Regions from separate parts of the Halalkalibacter sp. HAAS-P013 genome, predicted to be linked through region 3. Evidence: riboswitches for the same ligand, from Rfam matches in the RefSeq annotation. Region 3 holds a riboswitch; each other region holds the start of a gene.
What was found. Region 3 has a riboswitch for cobalamin ahead of AC1FXP_RS08135 (ABC transporter substrate-binding protein). Riboswitches for the same ligand answer to the same signal wherever they lie in the genome.
Positions count from the first base shown of each region.

Region 1: it holds a riboswitch for cobalamin, as region 3 does, so the genes downstream of both, AC1FXP_RS15675 (ribonucleoside-diphosphate reductase subunit alpha) here and AC1FXP_RS08135 (ABC transporter substrate-binding protein) in region 3, are expected to answer to the same signal.
Region 2: it holds a riboswitch for cobalamin, as region 3 does, so the genes downstream of both, metE (5-methyltetrahydropteroyltriglutamate--homocysteine S-methyltransferase) here and AC1FXP_RS08135 (ABC transporter substrate-binding protein) in region 3, are expected to answer to the same signal.

Region 1 is NZ_JBWQTU010000011.1:212,589-218,106, reverse strand. Features, by position in the region: gene AC1FXP_RS15685 (YbjQ family protein) at 1-156, shown strand, start outside; gene AC1FXP_RS15680 (glycine betaine uptake BCCT transporter) at 478-1,986, shown strand; cobalamin riboswitch at 2,158-2,354, shown strand; gene AC1FXP_RS15675 (ribonucleoside-diphosphate reductase subunit alpha) at 2,497-4,764, shown strand; gene AC1FXP_RS15670 (ribonucleotide-diphosphate reductase subunit beta) at 4,789-5,518, shown strand, end outside.
Region 2 is NZ_JBWQTU010000001.1:538,262-543,779, reverse strand. Features, by position in the region: gene metE (5-methyltetrahydropteroyltriglutamate--homocysteine S-methyltransferase) at 1-1,751, opposite strand, end outside; cobalamin riboswitch at 1,874-2,060, opposite strand; gene AC1FXP_RS02850 (cob(I)yrinic acid a,c-diamide adenosyltransferase) at 2,300-2,887, shown strand; gene AC1FXP_RS02845 (VanW family protein) at 3,071-3,982, shown strand; gene AC1FXP_RS02840 (spore germination protein) at 4,137-5,518, shown strand, end outside.
Region 3 is NZ_JBWQTU010000004.1:198,015-203,532, reverse strand. Features, by position in the region: gene AC1FXP_RS08145 (adenosylcobinamide amidohydrolase) at 1-783, opposite strand, end outside; gene AC1FXP_RS08140 (FecCD family ABC transporter permease) at 776-1,849, opposite strand; gene AC1FXP_RS08135 (ABC transporter substrate-binding protein) at 1,812-2,828, opposite strand; cobalamin riboswitch at 2,992-3,189, opposite strand; gene bluB (5,6-dimethylbenzimidazole synthase) at 3,268-3,924, opposite strand; gene AC1FXP_RS08125 (ABC transporter ATP-binding protein) at 3,971-4,753, opposite strand; gene AC1FXP_RS08120 (ATP-binding cassette domain-containing protein) at 4,768-5,469, opposite strand; gene nikC (nickel transporter permease) at 5,483-5,518, opposite strand, start outside.

The sequences.
Region 1 (5,518 bases), on a different contig from region 3:
GAAGCACGTAAGTTGGCGGTACATCGAATGGTGAAAGAAGCAGAAGAGAAAGGCGGCAATGCAATCATTGGGATGAGAATGCAAACTTCAACCGTTATGACAAATGCAGCGGAGATTATTGCATATGGTACAGCCGTTGTAATCGAGAAAAAGTAATTTCTTTCAAAATGTTCCGCGCATCTAAAGAGAATGGGTGGGGCATTTTTTATTGAAAAATAGTCAAAATTCGGCAACGTGTCGTAGAAAACGATAGAATATCGCCTTTTTTTCTCGTAATTTTAAACAATTATTATGCTGAAGTACAATCAGCTTATAAGATCAGGGCAGATTGCTCAATATGCGTTCATATCATTTTTAATTTTTTTTCGATTTTATGATTTAATAAATAAGTATTTATTGGTAAGTGTTTCTGCAATGAATGTAAATTAGAAAAAGGAAGTGTTTATTATTTCTGATAAAGGTGAAAGTGATAGGTCGATTTTTAAGGTGTCAGTAGGGATTGCGGTCATTTTTGTATTAATTGGAGTTTTGATCCCGAATCAACTAGGGGCAGCAATGACCGTAGCGCAAAGCTTTGTTCTTGAGTCATTTGGTTGGTTTTATCAATTAGTTGCTACATTCTTTCTGTTGTTTGCAATATTCATGATCTTTAGTAAATACGGGAAAATCAAACTTGGAAAACCAGATTCAGAGCCTGAATATAGTCGTCCAGCTTGGTTTGCAATGTTGTTTTCAGCTGGGATGGGTATTGGTCTTCTATTTTATGGCGTATCTGAGCCAATTGCACACTTTTATTCGCCACCTACAGGAGAAGGAAGTACGGAACAGTCAGCAATTGTTGGAATGCGTTATACATGGCTTCATTGGGGATTACATGCTTGGGCCATTTATGCGATTGTCGCATTAGCACTTGCATATCAAAGATTCAGAAAAGACGCGCCAGGTTTAATGAGTGCGACACTTTATCCTGTACTTGGTGAAAAGGTGAAAGGTCCGATTGGACAAACGATTGATGTTGTTGCTGTATTTGCAACTTTGTTTGGGGTAGCAGCGTCACTTGGGTTAGGGTCACAGCAAATAAATGCAGGTCTAGAATATTTGGTGGGGATTCCAAATAATTTTATGGTACAAATGATTATCATGGGTATCATAACTGTTCTTTTCATCATTTCAGCGAATACAGGTATATCTAGAGGGATTAAGTATTTAAGTCTTGCAAACATGTCAATTGCAACGGTATTGTTTTTTGCCATGTTAATTCTCGGTCCGACGTTATTTTTGCTTAATATGTTTACAACGAGTTTAGGAAGTTACTTACAAAATCTCATTCCAATGGGCTTGCGTTTAGCACCTTTTGATGCTGACGAGGCAGCATGGACACAAGGGTGGACGGTCTTTTACTGGGCCTGGTGGGTTTCATGGACTCCATTTGTTGGAATGTTCATAGCTCGAGTGTCTAAAGGGAGAACGATTCGTGAATTTACGGTAGCTGTTCTTCTTGTTCCTTCAGTAGTATGCGCGATCTGGTTTACGGTTTTCGGTGGTACAGGAATTTTTCTTGAGGTCACACAAGGATTAAACGTCTCAGGGCAACCACTTGAAACAGCCCTTTTCTTTGTTTATCAGCAGCTGCCACTTGGGATTATCTTGTCGATCTTAACGGTTGCTTTAATTACAACGTTCTTTGTTACATCAGCAGATTCGGCAACCTTTGTACTAGGAATGCAGACAACGGGAGGAAAGTTAAACCCATCAAACCGAGTGAAGGTCACGTGGGGATTAATATTAGTTGCATCAACGGCTGTATTAATGGCATCAGGTGGATTAGCTGGTCTACAAACAGCAATCATTGTTAGTGCTCTTCCATTATCGTTCATTGTTCTTGCAATGTGTTACGGACTGGTTAAAGAATTAAATCAAGAACTTAAAGGGCAAAGTAAGGAGCCTGAAAAAGAAAGAACACATAAAAGGAAAATAGCTGGTTAGAGTAATGTATTATGTTAAATTACTAGGTTCATCCCGCATGTAATAGATTTGAGGGATGAACCTAGTTTATTATTTAGGAAGATTAAACGGATCTTTTTCCTTGCAACAGGATGAATATTCCTTTAGTATATACAATATATCGTATTAATGATGTGTTCTTACAACTATATATTGATTGCGAAAAATGAACGGTGTCAAATAGACTTAATAGGGAATCTGGTAGAAAGCCAGAACTGCCCCCGCAACTGTAAGTGTCGACGAAATGAGGTACCCACTGTGCTTTTGGTTAGATTTAGCTAACTTGCATGGGAAGGCTCAAAGTAGGGTGAAGCACGAGTCAGGAGACCTGCCGTCATTTTAAAGTCAGCTATCTTCGGGGTGTAAGAAGTGAGACGGCAAAGAAGACCAAAGTGTATTTTGGTCAGATAAGTCTTACTCTTTACGCCGTTTTACGCTCTTTCTCAACTCTCGAGAAAGGGCGTTTTTTATTATCATTAAGGAGGAAGACTAATGAAGAGTACGACAACGACAACGTTATTTGATTATGCATCATCTCAGATTGGCGAATTAATAAGTTTATTTCCAACGCTCGATTTTACGGCTTATAAGGATAAGATTGAACAATCTATCTTCGCTAAAGAAGACATGTCAGAAGACCAGCTTAGTCATTTGCAAGTTTTATCTTCAGTAGAGAGGATTTCGATGGAAGAGCCAGATTGGACGTTTGTCGCAGCGAATGTCCTTTTAAAGCAACTATACAAAAGAGCAGCTCATTCAAGAAGCTATGATGCTAGCTTGAGGTATGGATCTTTTTATCAACTAGTCCAAAAGTTAACGAGGATGGGGATATATTCAGATCAGATCTTGCAGGAGTATTCGAAAGAAGAATTAGAAGAACTTGAACAAGAGATTGTCCCTGAGCGCGATTCGCTGTTTACATACATTGGCTTATTAACATTAGCAGATCGTTATTTAGCTAGATCGCATAGTGGAGAACTGTACGAACTTCCTCAGGAGCGTTTTATGATCATTGCAGCTACGTTAATGGTTAAAGAACCGAAGGAAAAACGATTAGTTCTAATAAAAGAAGCTTACTGGGCCATTTCTAATTTATATATGACGGTGGCAACTCCGACTCTATCAAATGCTGGGAAAAGCTATGGTCAATTATCGAGCTGTTTTATTGATACTGTAGATGATAGTCTCAGAGGAATTTATGACAGTAACACCGATATTGCAACACTGAGTAAGAGCGGTGGGGGGATTGGTGCCTACTTAGGAAAACTACGAAGTCGCGGAAGTGATATTAGAGGCTTTAAAGGAGTATCATCCGGTGTTATCCCATGGATGAAACAACTAAATAACACTGCGGTAAGTGTCGACCAGTTAGGTCAAAGACAGGGGGCAATCAGTGTTTATTTAGATATATGGCACCGCGACATTTTTCATTTCTTGGCTGTCAAATTAAATAATGGCGATGAGAGGCAGCGTACCCATGATTTGTTTACAGGTGTCTGCTTGCCAGATTTATTTATGGAAAAAGTTGAAGCCAGACAAGAGTGGTATTTATTCGATCCTCATACGATACGCCAAACATTAGGTTTTAGTTTAGAAGATTATTATGATGAAGAAAGAGGAAAAGGAAGTTTTCGAGATAAGTACAAAGAGTGTATGGAAGCGGCAAACAACGGATTACTAGGTGAGAAAGGATTCTTGTGGGAAGTTGTTCCAGCCATTGATATTTTCAAAGAAATCTTGAAGAGTCAGCTTGAGACAGGTACGCCATATATGTTCTATAGAGATACTGTGAATCGGACGAACTCCAACCGCCATCAAGGTATGGTTTATTGTAGTAATCTGTGTACAGAGATCACCCAAAACATGAAAGCAACAACAGTGGTCGAGGAAAAAACAGAGGATGGCAAGATTATTGTCGTCAAAGAACCTGGGGATTTTGTTGTATGTAATTTATCATCTATTAATCTAGCAAAAGCAGTAACTGAAGACGTCCTTGAAAGGCTAATCCCAATTCAAGTGCGAATGCTCGATAATGTCATTGATTTAAATAATATTCCAGTTCCGCAAGCCCAAATAACCAATCAAAAGTATCGTTCTATTGGGTTAGGTACATTTGGCTGGCATCACTTACTAGCTCTTAAAGGGATCAAATGGGAATCCGACGAAGCGGTTGAATACGCAGATAACTTATATGAAAGTATTGCCTATCTGACGATTAGTGCAAGTAATGAGCTGGCAAAGGAAAAAGGAGCCTATCCACTTTTTGAAGGGTCTGATTGGGAGACAGGTGACTATTTTATTAATCGCCAATATACAAGTGAAGAGTGGACAGAGCTTCGTCACAGTGTAAGGGAAAAAGGGATTCGAAATGCGTATTTAATGGCTGTGGCGCCGAATTCAACAACAGCGATTATTGCAGGGACGACGGCCTCGATCGATCCTATTTTTAAGAAAGAATACTCAGAGGAGAAAAAAAATTATAAAATTCCAGTCACAGCTCCAGACCTATCGCCGCAAACGACATGGTATTACAAGTCCGCATATGAAATCGATCAATTATGGAGCATTAAACAAAATGAAGCACGACAACGCCATATTGACCAATCCATTTCATTTAACTTTTATGTTAAAAATACAATTAAAGCAAAAGATTTACTGAATTTGCATATTGAGGCTTGGAAGTCAAACTTGAAAACGACTTATTATACAAGGTCGACTTCGATGGTTGAAATTGAAGAGTGTGAAAGCTGTTCTTCTTAATCTATTATTAGTGAGGTTTAGAAAATGAATCAAAATACATTACAATCTCGTAAATTATATGACCCAGCGGCACCAAATGCCTCGACAGGGATTATTAATGGGAGGAGTTCTAATATTTTAAACTGGGATGATGTTCGCTTTACATGGGCGTATCCTATGTACAAAAATATGCTCGCAAACTTCTGGACACCATTTGAAATTAATATGTCTAATGATATTAAGCAGTGGCTTCAACTTTCTGAAGATGAAAGGTATGCATTCAAAAAAATTATTGGTTTGCTTGCTTTTTTAGATAGTGTCCAAACAGACTATTCAGGAAAAGTCGCTGGGTATTTAACAGATTCCAGTCTTGCTGCATTAATGCAAGTCCTTTCGTTTCAAGAAGTCGTTCACAATCAGTCGTATTCTTACGTCTTATCAAGTCTCGTACCTAAACAGGAACAAGATGAAATCTTTGAGTATTGGAAGCACGACTCTATCTTGAGGGAGAGAAACGATTTTATCGCAGAAGGTTACCAACGCTTTGTTGATAACCCAACACCGCAAACGTTTCTAGAATCAATTGTATTTGACGTCATTCTTGAGGGACTTAATTTTTATTCAGGATTTGCATTCTTTTACAACTTGGCAAGAAACCAGAAGATGGTGTCATCAAGTACGATGATTAATTATATTAATCGGGATGAACAATTACACGTGAATTTGTTTTCTCATATTTTTAAAGAGTTATTACATGAGAACCCAGAACTTAACA
Region 2 (5,518 bases), on a different contig from region 3:
ACTTCTTTTAGTATAGCTTCTGCAATTTGATAGGCCACTTCTTGGTGTGGGATATCGTTACGAACAAAGGACCAATTTAAAATCGTTACTGGACCGGTCAACATTCCTTTAACTGGGCGATCAGTAAGAGACTGAGCATAAAGTGTTTCATTAAGCGTCATCGGTTTATCGAGTGATACGTTACCGAAGATGATTGGTGGTTTGACGCAGCGTGATCCATATGATTGCACCCAGCCATTTTTAGAAAAGGCAAATCCATTTAACTTCTCACCAAAAAATTCAACCATATCATTTCGTTCAAATTCTCCATGTACGAGTACATCAATATCTAACTCTTCTTGAATGCGAATCCATCTTTCAATCATGGACTTGATATTTGCCTCGTATGTATCATTTGATAGTTCGCCTTTTCGCCATTTAAATCGAGCTTTCCTGATCTCCTTAGTTTGAGGAAAGCTACCAATTGTTGTTGTTGGAAGAAGAGGTAAATTCCATTTTTGGTTTTGTAATTGATATCTCTCCTGAAATTTCTTCGTTCGTTTTGTAAGAAGCCCGACAGTTTCCTTTCTCACACGCCAATTTGATTGGTTTAGCTTTTCAAACGTCTGTTGGTGACGGTTCAATAACGATTGTGATGACTGAATTGGGTCGTTTGTTACATCTCTTAGTAACCGTAACTCATCAAGCTTTTCGTCGCCAAAAGCTAAGGCATCTTTAACAATAGGATCTAGCTCTGTTTCATGCTTCAAACAAACAGGAACGTGCAGCAAGCTAGAAGATGGTTGAAGGATTTGATTTTTAAACGGAACAAGCTTGTTTAGCCTAGCTAAAAATTGATGGCTTTCAAGCAGGTTGCTTCTCCAAATATTCCTTCCATCAATGATCCCTACCCCTAGAATCTTGTCTTCAGGATAGCCGAATCGCTCAATAGCATCAACGTTTTCATTGAAGCCATATACAAAATCGAGCCCAATTCCTTTAACAGGAATTTGTACTAATTTTTCATAGTGAGAAACGGACTCAAAATACGTTTGCAAAATGATATCCACATTTGGTACGTTTGTTGCAATTTCACGGTAAAGGCTAGAGAATATCTCCATTTCCTCGTTTGTTATATCCATTACAAGATATGGTTCATCCACTTGTACGAGTTTCGCTCCTGCATCAGCAAGTTCAGATAACAATTGTGTATATACTGGAACAAAGCTGTTTAAGATGCTAGCAAACTCTTCTTCTTTATAGCCCTTTGCTAGTTTTAAGAAAGTAAAAGGTCCAAGAATAACGGGTTTACCAATTATATTTAATTCTTTTTTCGCTTCTAAGAATGCCTGAAGCGGTTTGTTTTCAACTAATTCAGGTTCTTTATCTTCTATTTCTGGAACGATGTAATGATAGTTAGTGTCAAACCACTTCGTCATTTCGCATGCATGTGCCCTTTGGTTACCACGGGCCATGGCAAAGTAAGTGGATAAAGAAACCGGGCCAGACGTATGGGCATAACGTTTCGGCACTAATCCAAACATAGAAGCCGTATCAAGTACGTGATCATAGTAAGAGAAATCACCGACAGGAATGTAATCAATACCTTTGTTTATTTGCTTTTGAAGGTGATGCAGGCGGTACTTTTTCATTTGTGTCAAAAATGTTTCCTCATTGAGAGTAGAAGCCCAAAATGCTTCTAATGTTTTTTTCCATTCGCGGTTCTCGCCTATGCGAGGATAACCTAAATTGCTGCTTTTTACTGTTGTCATGAATAGCCTCCTAAATAGTTTTAAAAACGACAAAAATGGATACCTTTACCGAAAATAGGGTAACGATATCCATAGAAAATCAATGATATATTGTTAACACCTCCCTATCTCCCGTAGGTAAAGCAGTGTTGTTAAAATAGGCAGGTCTCCTGGCTCTAGAATCAACGTCATCATGGTCTTCCCAGCATTGGCCAGTGACAATTCATGATAACTCCTCTAATACAGTGGCGGGACCGCTCCGGATTTTCACCGGATTCCCTTTTAAACCTTGAATCAACATTCAAAGTACCTATTTTCAACATATGAAATTGTTTTAAACTTTAGCTTAATAGGTGGTTGATTGTCAACAGTTATTTTTTTTACATTTGAAAATCTAGCGTTTTAAGTGGAAACAAAAGAATAAAAACAATAAATCATGTATACTAAAATGAACGGAGAGTCTCAGGTAATACTAATATCTAGGGTAGAGTGTACATATTTTTTAACAAGCGATTTTATAATAGATATTATTGTATTGAGATAATAAATAAGATGAAGGAGGATGTTAGATGAAATTATATACACGTACAGGAGATGAGGGAAAGACGAGTGTCATAGGGGGAAGGCTTGATAAGGATGATACTCGAGTTATTGCATATGGAACTACAGACGAATTGAATTCATTTATCGGTCAGGCTCTGGCACAATTAGATGAAGATCAGTTTCCTGATATAAAAATGGAATTAATAAAAATTCAACATGAATTGTTTGATTGTGGTGGCGACTTAGCAATGATGAGAGCAACAAAAGAATACCCTTACAAAGCCAAACAAGAAATGATAGATTTCTTGGAAAAGCGTATTGACGCTTATATTGAAGAGGCTCCTGAATTAGAAAGATTTATTTTACCTGGTGGTGCAGATGCCGCGGCTACTCTTCACGTGTGTCGAACGGTTACAAGGAGAGCAGAACGTTATGTGACAAGGCTTCAACGTGGGTCAGAGGTGAACCCGATTGTGTTAAAATATTTAAACCGATTGTCTGATTATTTCTTTGCTATTGCCCGAGTCGTCAACGCTAGGCTTGGGGTCAAGGATGTAGAATATGAAAGAAGTGCAATTGTTTTTAAAGGAGGAAAACGAAAGAAAGAGCAGTAAAATGAAGCCATACTATTAGAGAGGCCACTGAAAAAGGTACGGTTTTCACTTTTTTAGTGTCTTCCTATTTTTTAGTATGGTTTGTTCTCGATTTATAACAAAAATTGTGTATTTGCCTGGAATGAATCATATTTCTTCTCATATATTGGTAAATGTGTTTGAACAATTAGAGGGGGATATGGGATGAAAAAAAGTTGGCTTGTTGTTCTTTTATTATTAGCTGGGTGTAGTAATGATGTTTCGGCTGAAGGACCTAAACCTGTTGCTGCTCATTCTACCTATTTTCAGTCAGAATTGAGCTTTAAACAACCTGTATATTGGAAACTTAATTTAATTGATGAATGGAATGACGAACAACATGATGTCGTTCTAAATGACTATGGGTATATGTCTAGTCATTCGCTTGATGAAGAAGCTTTACAACAATTAGCTAGAGAGTTAGCTATGCAAATAGACACGGCGATGGAAAATCCACGCATCCTTGCAAATGGGGAATTTACTCCTGGGAAGGAACGGGTGATTTTGTCTGAGCAGGAGCTTGTTGAACAATTACAAGAGTTAAAAGCAGGAACAAGAGATCTGGTGATGCCGATTTCTGTCACTGCACCTTCTGTTTCAGAAGAAGATCTAGTTGGAATTGATCAACGAACGATAGGTGAATTTAAAACGCATTTTAACCCAGCCATTTCAGGCAGGTCAAAAAACGTGAAATTATCGGCAGAGGCTATTTCAGGGATTGTATTAGGTCCAGGTGACTCGTTTTCATTTAACCAAACAGTTGGAGAGCGGACGAGAGAGCGTGGGTATCAAGAAGCGAAAGAAATTGTGAATAAAGAGTTTGTTATCGGTATTGGTGGTGGGATTTGTCAAACATCCTCTACATTGTTTAATGCTGTAGATAAAGCTGGTTTAGAAATGGTAGAGCGATACACACATTCACGAGAAATTGGTTATGTAGCACCAGGTAGAGACGCAACGGTTTCTTGGGGAGGACCAGATTTTAGGTTTACAAACCCTCATCCTTACCCTGTACTAATAAAATCAGAAGTCAGTTTAGAGCGAGGAGAGGTCCTTGTGTCTGTCCATACACATTGAGAATGTAAGCTTGCAGATGCTTATGTTCTTTTTTTTGTGGGAAGAGAAGATGAGCTTAATTGAGTTTGTTACTAGAATGTTACCTTGCAACCGCATAATTGCCTCGATTCCATTTCATACTAACAGCGACAATGTATAGGGGAATCCGGAAAGGGTGATAGAAGTGCTTGGAAGATGGCTGTTGAAACAAATTCAAGATAAACGAAAAGAAACACTTCAAGATGCGTTACAGTTGTTTCAACAATCAAGTGATTTTGTCATGCATGATTTATTGATCGCCTCCAAAGGGTTTCATATTGCCTATTTTCAAACACTAATTGATACGGATCGTCTCAATAAGGACATCCTTCCATTTATCACGGAGTCAGAAAGTCAAACATTAGAGGAAATAGTAAGGGACATTCCCATTCAAGCTAAGGAAATCACTAAATCACCAAATGATTTACGTAAGAAGGTTATGCAAGGTTTTATTGTCATTTTTGAAGGGGGAAATCCTTCAAAATGTGCAATAGTTGAAGTGGCGCTGGATTCCGGTAGGGAAGTAGCTCCCTCTGAAAATGAATTTACCGTAGCTGGTCCACAAGAGTCCTTTATTGAGTCAATAGATACAAATATTAATTTAATCCGGAAACGTTTGCCTTTACCACAATTAAAAGTAAAAGAAATGAAAATAGGGAAAATGACACAGACTCGTGTGTCACTGTTGTACATAGATGGAATCGTTGATAAAGAAAACTTAAAAACAATAGAACAAAGACTATCAGACATTGAATTTGACCAGGTTATCGATTCAAATAGTTTAGCCCAAATGATTAGTGATAATCAGATGTCTGTTTTTCCTCAATTAATCAACACAGAAAGGCCAGAGCGAGTAGCCGCTGCTATAGCGGAAGGGAAGGTTGCCTTTTTAGCTGATGGGTCACCAGAAGCTATCTTCGGCCCAACAACTTTGGTTGAGTTTTTCTCATCGTTAGAAGACTATTATATGGCTTGGCACATCTCATCAAGTGTTCGTTTATTGCGTTTCTTCGCTGTCGCCTTTTCCGTATTAGCAACACCCGTTTATGTAGCTGTACTCACATTTCACTATGAATTAATTCCTAGAGACTTACTTTCGACGATAATTGCATCTAGGAGTAACATCCCTTTTCCACCGATTCTTGAGGCAATTTTTCTTGAATTAACGATTGAGCTATTACGAGAAGCCGGGGCTAGATTGCCGACGAAGGTTGGTCAAACAATTGGGATCGTTGGAGGAATTGTTATTGGACAAGCGTCGGTCGAGGCTGGACTTACGAGCAATATTCTTCTTATTATTGTTGCTTTGGCGGCACTTGCTTCCTTTACAACGCCCGTTTATCAAATGGGTAATACGATTCGGTTGATTCGATTTCCATTTTTACTAGCAGCTACTCTTATAGGTGGAATAGGGATAGCATTTTGTGCATTAGTAACAATAGTTCACCTTCTTCAACTGAAATCATTAGGCAGACCTTATTTTGAACCAATCTACCCACCGCGATTTAAAGATTGGAA
Region 3 (5,518 bases):
TAATGAGTGATTGGGTGTCATTAGCAGTTGGGGTTTTGGGACTGCTGGGTGGGACTGCGTGTTCACCTCGACTTCATAAACTTTTTTTAATTGACCTTCTTTACGCAATGTGTCGACACCACCAACATCTAGAAAAGCTCCATTGTGAAGCAAAGCAATTCGGTCGGCGTAAAGAGAAGCTACATTTAAATCATGTAAAATAGCAAAGATTGTTAATCCCATTGATTGTTGACGCTCTTTTAATAAGTCGAGCATTTGAAATGTGTGTTTAATATCTAAATGATTTGTAGGCTCATCTAAAAGTAACAGTTCTGGTTCTTGTGCTAACGCTTTTGCTAACAAAACCCTTTGTTTTTCACCACCACTTATCATTCGAAATTGAGTTTTTCGATAATGGCTGACTTTTGTTATCTCCATTACTTCCTCAATGACTTGCCAATCCTTTTTTGATAATTGCTTTAATACCCCCTTCTGGTGGGGATAACGTCCAAGACTGATAATCTCTTCAACTGTGAAATCAAAAGAGACTTGTACTTCTTGGGATAAAACAGCTACTTTTTTCGCTTTTTCAAGCTTAGAGAGTGAGGAAATAGGTTTCCCGGATAATAGAACATCTCCTTTTTTAATTGGTAGTTGTCCAGTTATTAATTTAAATAAGGTTGTTTTCCCACTACCATTTGGGCCCAGTAAAGCGAAAAATTCTCCCTTTTCAATCTCTAAATGTAATCCATTAATAATAGCGGTATTTGTGTAGCCTCCTACTAAACTTTCAACCTTAATCACTTCTATCTCCCCTCCCAATTCTCTCCCTAATCAACAATGTTGCAAATACTGGTGCCCCTATTAGAGCTGTAATTACCCCAATTGGTAATTCTTTTGGGGCAATTATCGTTCTAGCCACTAAGTCTGCGAGTATAAGAAATGATCCTCCTGCTAGAATCGACAATGGAAGTACATGCCTGTGATTAGGACCCGTTAAAAGACGAACTAAATGAGGGATGACAAGACCAACAAATCCTATGGACCCAGAAACGGCAACAGCTGCTCCTGTTAATAATGAAGCTCCAATTAAGATATAGGTCTTTCCTTTTTTCACATCCACTCCAATGTGATCTGCGGCGTTTTCTCCTAAAGCCAGCGCATTCAACTCTCGGTAATGAATAAGCAGGATAATTGAGCCAATAAACATAAAAGGAACAATCAGTTGTACGTGGCTCCAGCCCCTCATTCCAACACTTCCATACAACCAATAAATGATCTGTGTCATAGCATCTCTGTCACCTAATGAAATAATTAAAGAAGTAACAGCCCCAATAAAGGCACTAATAATAATTCCAGCAAGGATGATGGTTTCAATCGCCAAGCTTCGACTACTTAACCGAACAAGGCCAAATACAACAAGCAATGTAACAAACCCACTAATTATCGCAACAACCGGCAATGTGAAATTCCCTAACCCTACGATCGTCACTTGAAAGAACAAAACTGATACAGCTCCTAAAGCTGCTCCGGATGAGACACCAATCGTGTAAGGATCAGCAAGTGGATTACGCAAGAGCCCTTGAAAAGCCGCACCAGCTAGTCCGAGTGAAGCTCCAACGAAAAACGCAAGAAGAACCCGTGGAAGGCGAATATTCCAAATAATCATTTCTTCATTTCTTGGAACGTCTGTAAGCCATCCAAGATTCAAACTATAATCTAACACAATATGTAAAATTGTAGGAATAGGAATGGTCACACTGCTTACCAATAAGCCAAGGAGGGTTGTACCTAGTACAAACCCTCCGCTTACTATATATAACCAAACAATTTTATTTTTTAAATACTTCTGGGTAGATGAGTTCTGCAAGTGTCTCCACTCCTTCGATTAAACGAGGACCAGGTCTGGTTACTGTATCATTATCTACATCAAATACTTGTTCATTTTGAATAGCAGGTACCTCAGCCCATCCATCACGTGCAAGAACGTCACCACTAGGATTATCAACATAATAACCGTACGTAGTAATAATGACATCCGGATTTAACAGAACAATTTCTTCTTCCGTTAAACTTACCCAGCCTTCATGATCCCCCGCTGCATTCACTGCTTGGATGGATTCAAGCATCTCGTGCATAAATGTATTTTGTCCTGTTGTAAAAATATCAGGAGCTGGTGAAACTTCAACCCAAACTTTTTTCTTATCAGTAATAGATTCTTCTGCTTGTTCTTTAATTGCTTCAAGACGCTCTTTCATATCAGAAATGATTTCTTCTGCTACAGTCTGACTTCCAGTTGCTGTAGCGATCATATCAATCTTGTTATAAACATCCTCAAAAGATGAAGCACTTCCAACGACTACGACATTAATACCAGCTTCTTCAAATTGCTCAAGAGTTTCTAGATGCGTGTTGTAATGATAATCAGTTACGAGAGCAATATCTGGCAAAAGAGTCAGAATAAGTTCTGCATTCATATCTTGAGCGCCAACTTTTTCAATTTCTAGAGCTTCCGCTGGATAGTTACAATAATCAGATACTCCAATTACTTTATCTCCTAATCCTAGTGCAAATGATACCTCTGTATTGCTAGCTTGAATCGAAACGATCGTTTCAGGCTCTGATTCAATTGTTACTTCGCGATCTGCATCATCAACAATCGTTACAGGAAAGAGTTCTTCTCTCTCTGCTTCTGATTCAACTTGATTTTCAGCAGCAATTTCTTCCTCATCTGCGTTCACGTCATCTTGAGTATTTTGCTCTGTTGTTCCACAGCCTGTAATAATAGCCATCGTAAACAATAGTACAAGACCTACAAGCCCCCATTTTTTCAAAAATTCACTATTCATTTCTCTTTCCCCCTTTAATTTGAGCACAAAAAAACGCTATTCCAAAGGAAAGCGTGAATGTAAAAGGCACGTATGTAGTAGTCTTACAAAAACATAATACTATCTACTCAATACTCAAGTATGTAAAATACGTGTGCTCTTAAACATTCCTTTCCTCGAGGAAGCTTAATATTACAGATAGGCAGGTCTCCTGACTTACGAATCTTCGTAGGTTATCCTTCCCATGTGATTACACACAGTGGATTTTAGCTAACCATCCTCATCGCTTACAGTGGCGGGACCGTGTTGGATTTACACCAACTTCCCTCTTAGTCTTGAATGTCAGAAAACCTGAACATTCAAGAAACCTATTTGTCTAATATTCATTTTTTGCTCTAGAAGCTATTATAATAAAGTTCTCATGCCTTGTAAATTAATTATTTATTTTGTCGAAATTACTTCAAAGATTTTCATTCTCTCCCCATTTATTTTTAAAAATGAGAGGATCCAAATTTTTTCTTTCTTCCCATTTTGACGTTTCAAGAATTGGTTTATCTGGATATTCATTGGTATAACCAATTGTTAAAAGTGCTACAGGATCAATATGTGGCGGAATTTCTAGTATATCACGCACATCTTGTTTTTTATAAAAACTAACCCAACCTAGTGCCAACCCTTCTACACACGCTGCTAACCACATATTTTGAATGGCACAAGCAGTAGACAGTTGATCTGTTTCAGGAATAGAGTTGCGTCCTAAGACATGAGACCCTCCTCTAGTCGGGTCACACGTTACACAAATTGTTAAGGGGGATTCTTTTATCCCTTCAATTTTCAAATTTAAAAAATGAGATTGTTTCGCTTCTTGTTCTTCATAATGAATTGCAAGAGCTCTTCTTTCTTTATCTGCTGCCCAGGCAAGACGCTCTTTCACTGTTTGAGACGTAATCATAATAAAATTCCATGGTTGCATAAATCCAACTGATGGGGCATGATGAGCCGCATTAAGGAGGTTATATATTGATTCTTCAGGAATAGGCGTTGGTAGAAAAGTTCGAATATCTCGTCTTTTATATATGACTTTATACAATGCTTTCTTTTCTTCTTCAGTAAACATTTAGTTCCTCCAGGTCGTCTATTTCGTTAAAGCGCTCCTGCCTTTCTCAAACTTCAACAAAATTATGTACCAATAAACGTGTATAAGGGTGTTTTAACTGTCGCAGGTTCCAATTTCTAAAAATTTCTATAATTTCACCTTGATACATAACAGCCACTCGATCACATAATTTTTTTGTCGATTCAAGATCATGAGTAATGAATAAATACGATATCTGTTCTTTTTTTTGGATGTTCTTTAACATATTTATTATAGATGCTTGAGACTCTCTATCTAAACTAGCAATCGACTCATCAAATATAATAAGGTCAGGTTGTACTGCTAAAGCCTTTGCAATACACACGCGCTGTTTTTGTCCTCCACTTAATTGAGCGGGGTACCGTGATAAGTAAGAATCGTCAAGACCTACTAGGTTCAACAATTTTAAAACTAATCTTTTCCACTCTGCTTTTTGTTCTTGGAAATAATTATGAATAGGTTCTTTCAGAATTTCTTCTACACGCATTTTTGGATGTAAGGAAGTAGATGAGTCTTGTAATACTAGTTGGATACGTTTATAAATCGCTAAATCTGTCATCTGTTTCCCATATATACATTGACCGTCTAGTAGAATTTGTCCTGATGATACTGTTTCCAACTTCATAATTAATTTAGCTAATGTACTTTTTCCACTACCGCTTTCTCCAACAAGTGCCAGACTTTCTCCTTTATTTAAACTCAGATTAACTTCTTTAACAGCTTTATAGTTGGGATTAACTCTAAGCCACGTTTTTTTATTTATTCTAGATGGATATTCCTTTGTTACATAGCATAACTCAAGTAGACTCATGTCACAACTACTCCTTAACACATTTGTACGACTCGATCTGCGAATCTATTTACACTTTTGTTATCATGTGAAATAAGTAAAATTGTTAGCCCAAACTCATGCTGAATCTTCTTAAGTAAGGATAAAACTTTGTCTCTATTTATTACATCAAGAGCTGTTGTTGGCTCATCAGCAATTAAGATTTTTGGACGTAAGCTTAACATCATGGCTAATAAAATCCTTTGACGCATCCCCCCGCTTAATTCAAATGGATAAGAGGTTAGAATATATTTGGGATCTGTAAATCCAACTTGACTTAAAAGACTATGTAAATATGATTCTATATCTTTTTTTAGCCATTCCTTCTTTTGCTTTATTGTTTCTATCATCTGTCTTTTTACAGTACGGATTGGATCTAAACCATTTAATGAATGTTGAATTAATAAAGCTATTTCGTCACGACGAAGCTTTTGCCAGGCTTTATTATCATAATGGAGGATATCTTCACCTTTGTAGATAATATGACCATTAGTTACTTTGAAATTTGTTTCCAACAAACCAACAATTGCTTGAGAAGTCAGACTTTTGCCACACCCACTTGGCCCCGTTAACGCAACCATTTCAGCTGGATACAATTGAAACGATACATCATAAATTACCGGACTACACTCACTAGCTTCATAATAGGATATTTCTAATTTTTCAACGTTTAATAAAGGGGCTTTGTATGTAATCATCTTACACCTCTTTTCAGATTGAGTCTTCCAATTTTTTATACCGATCACT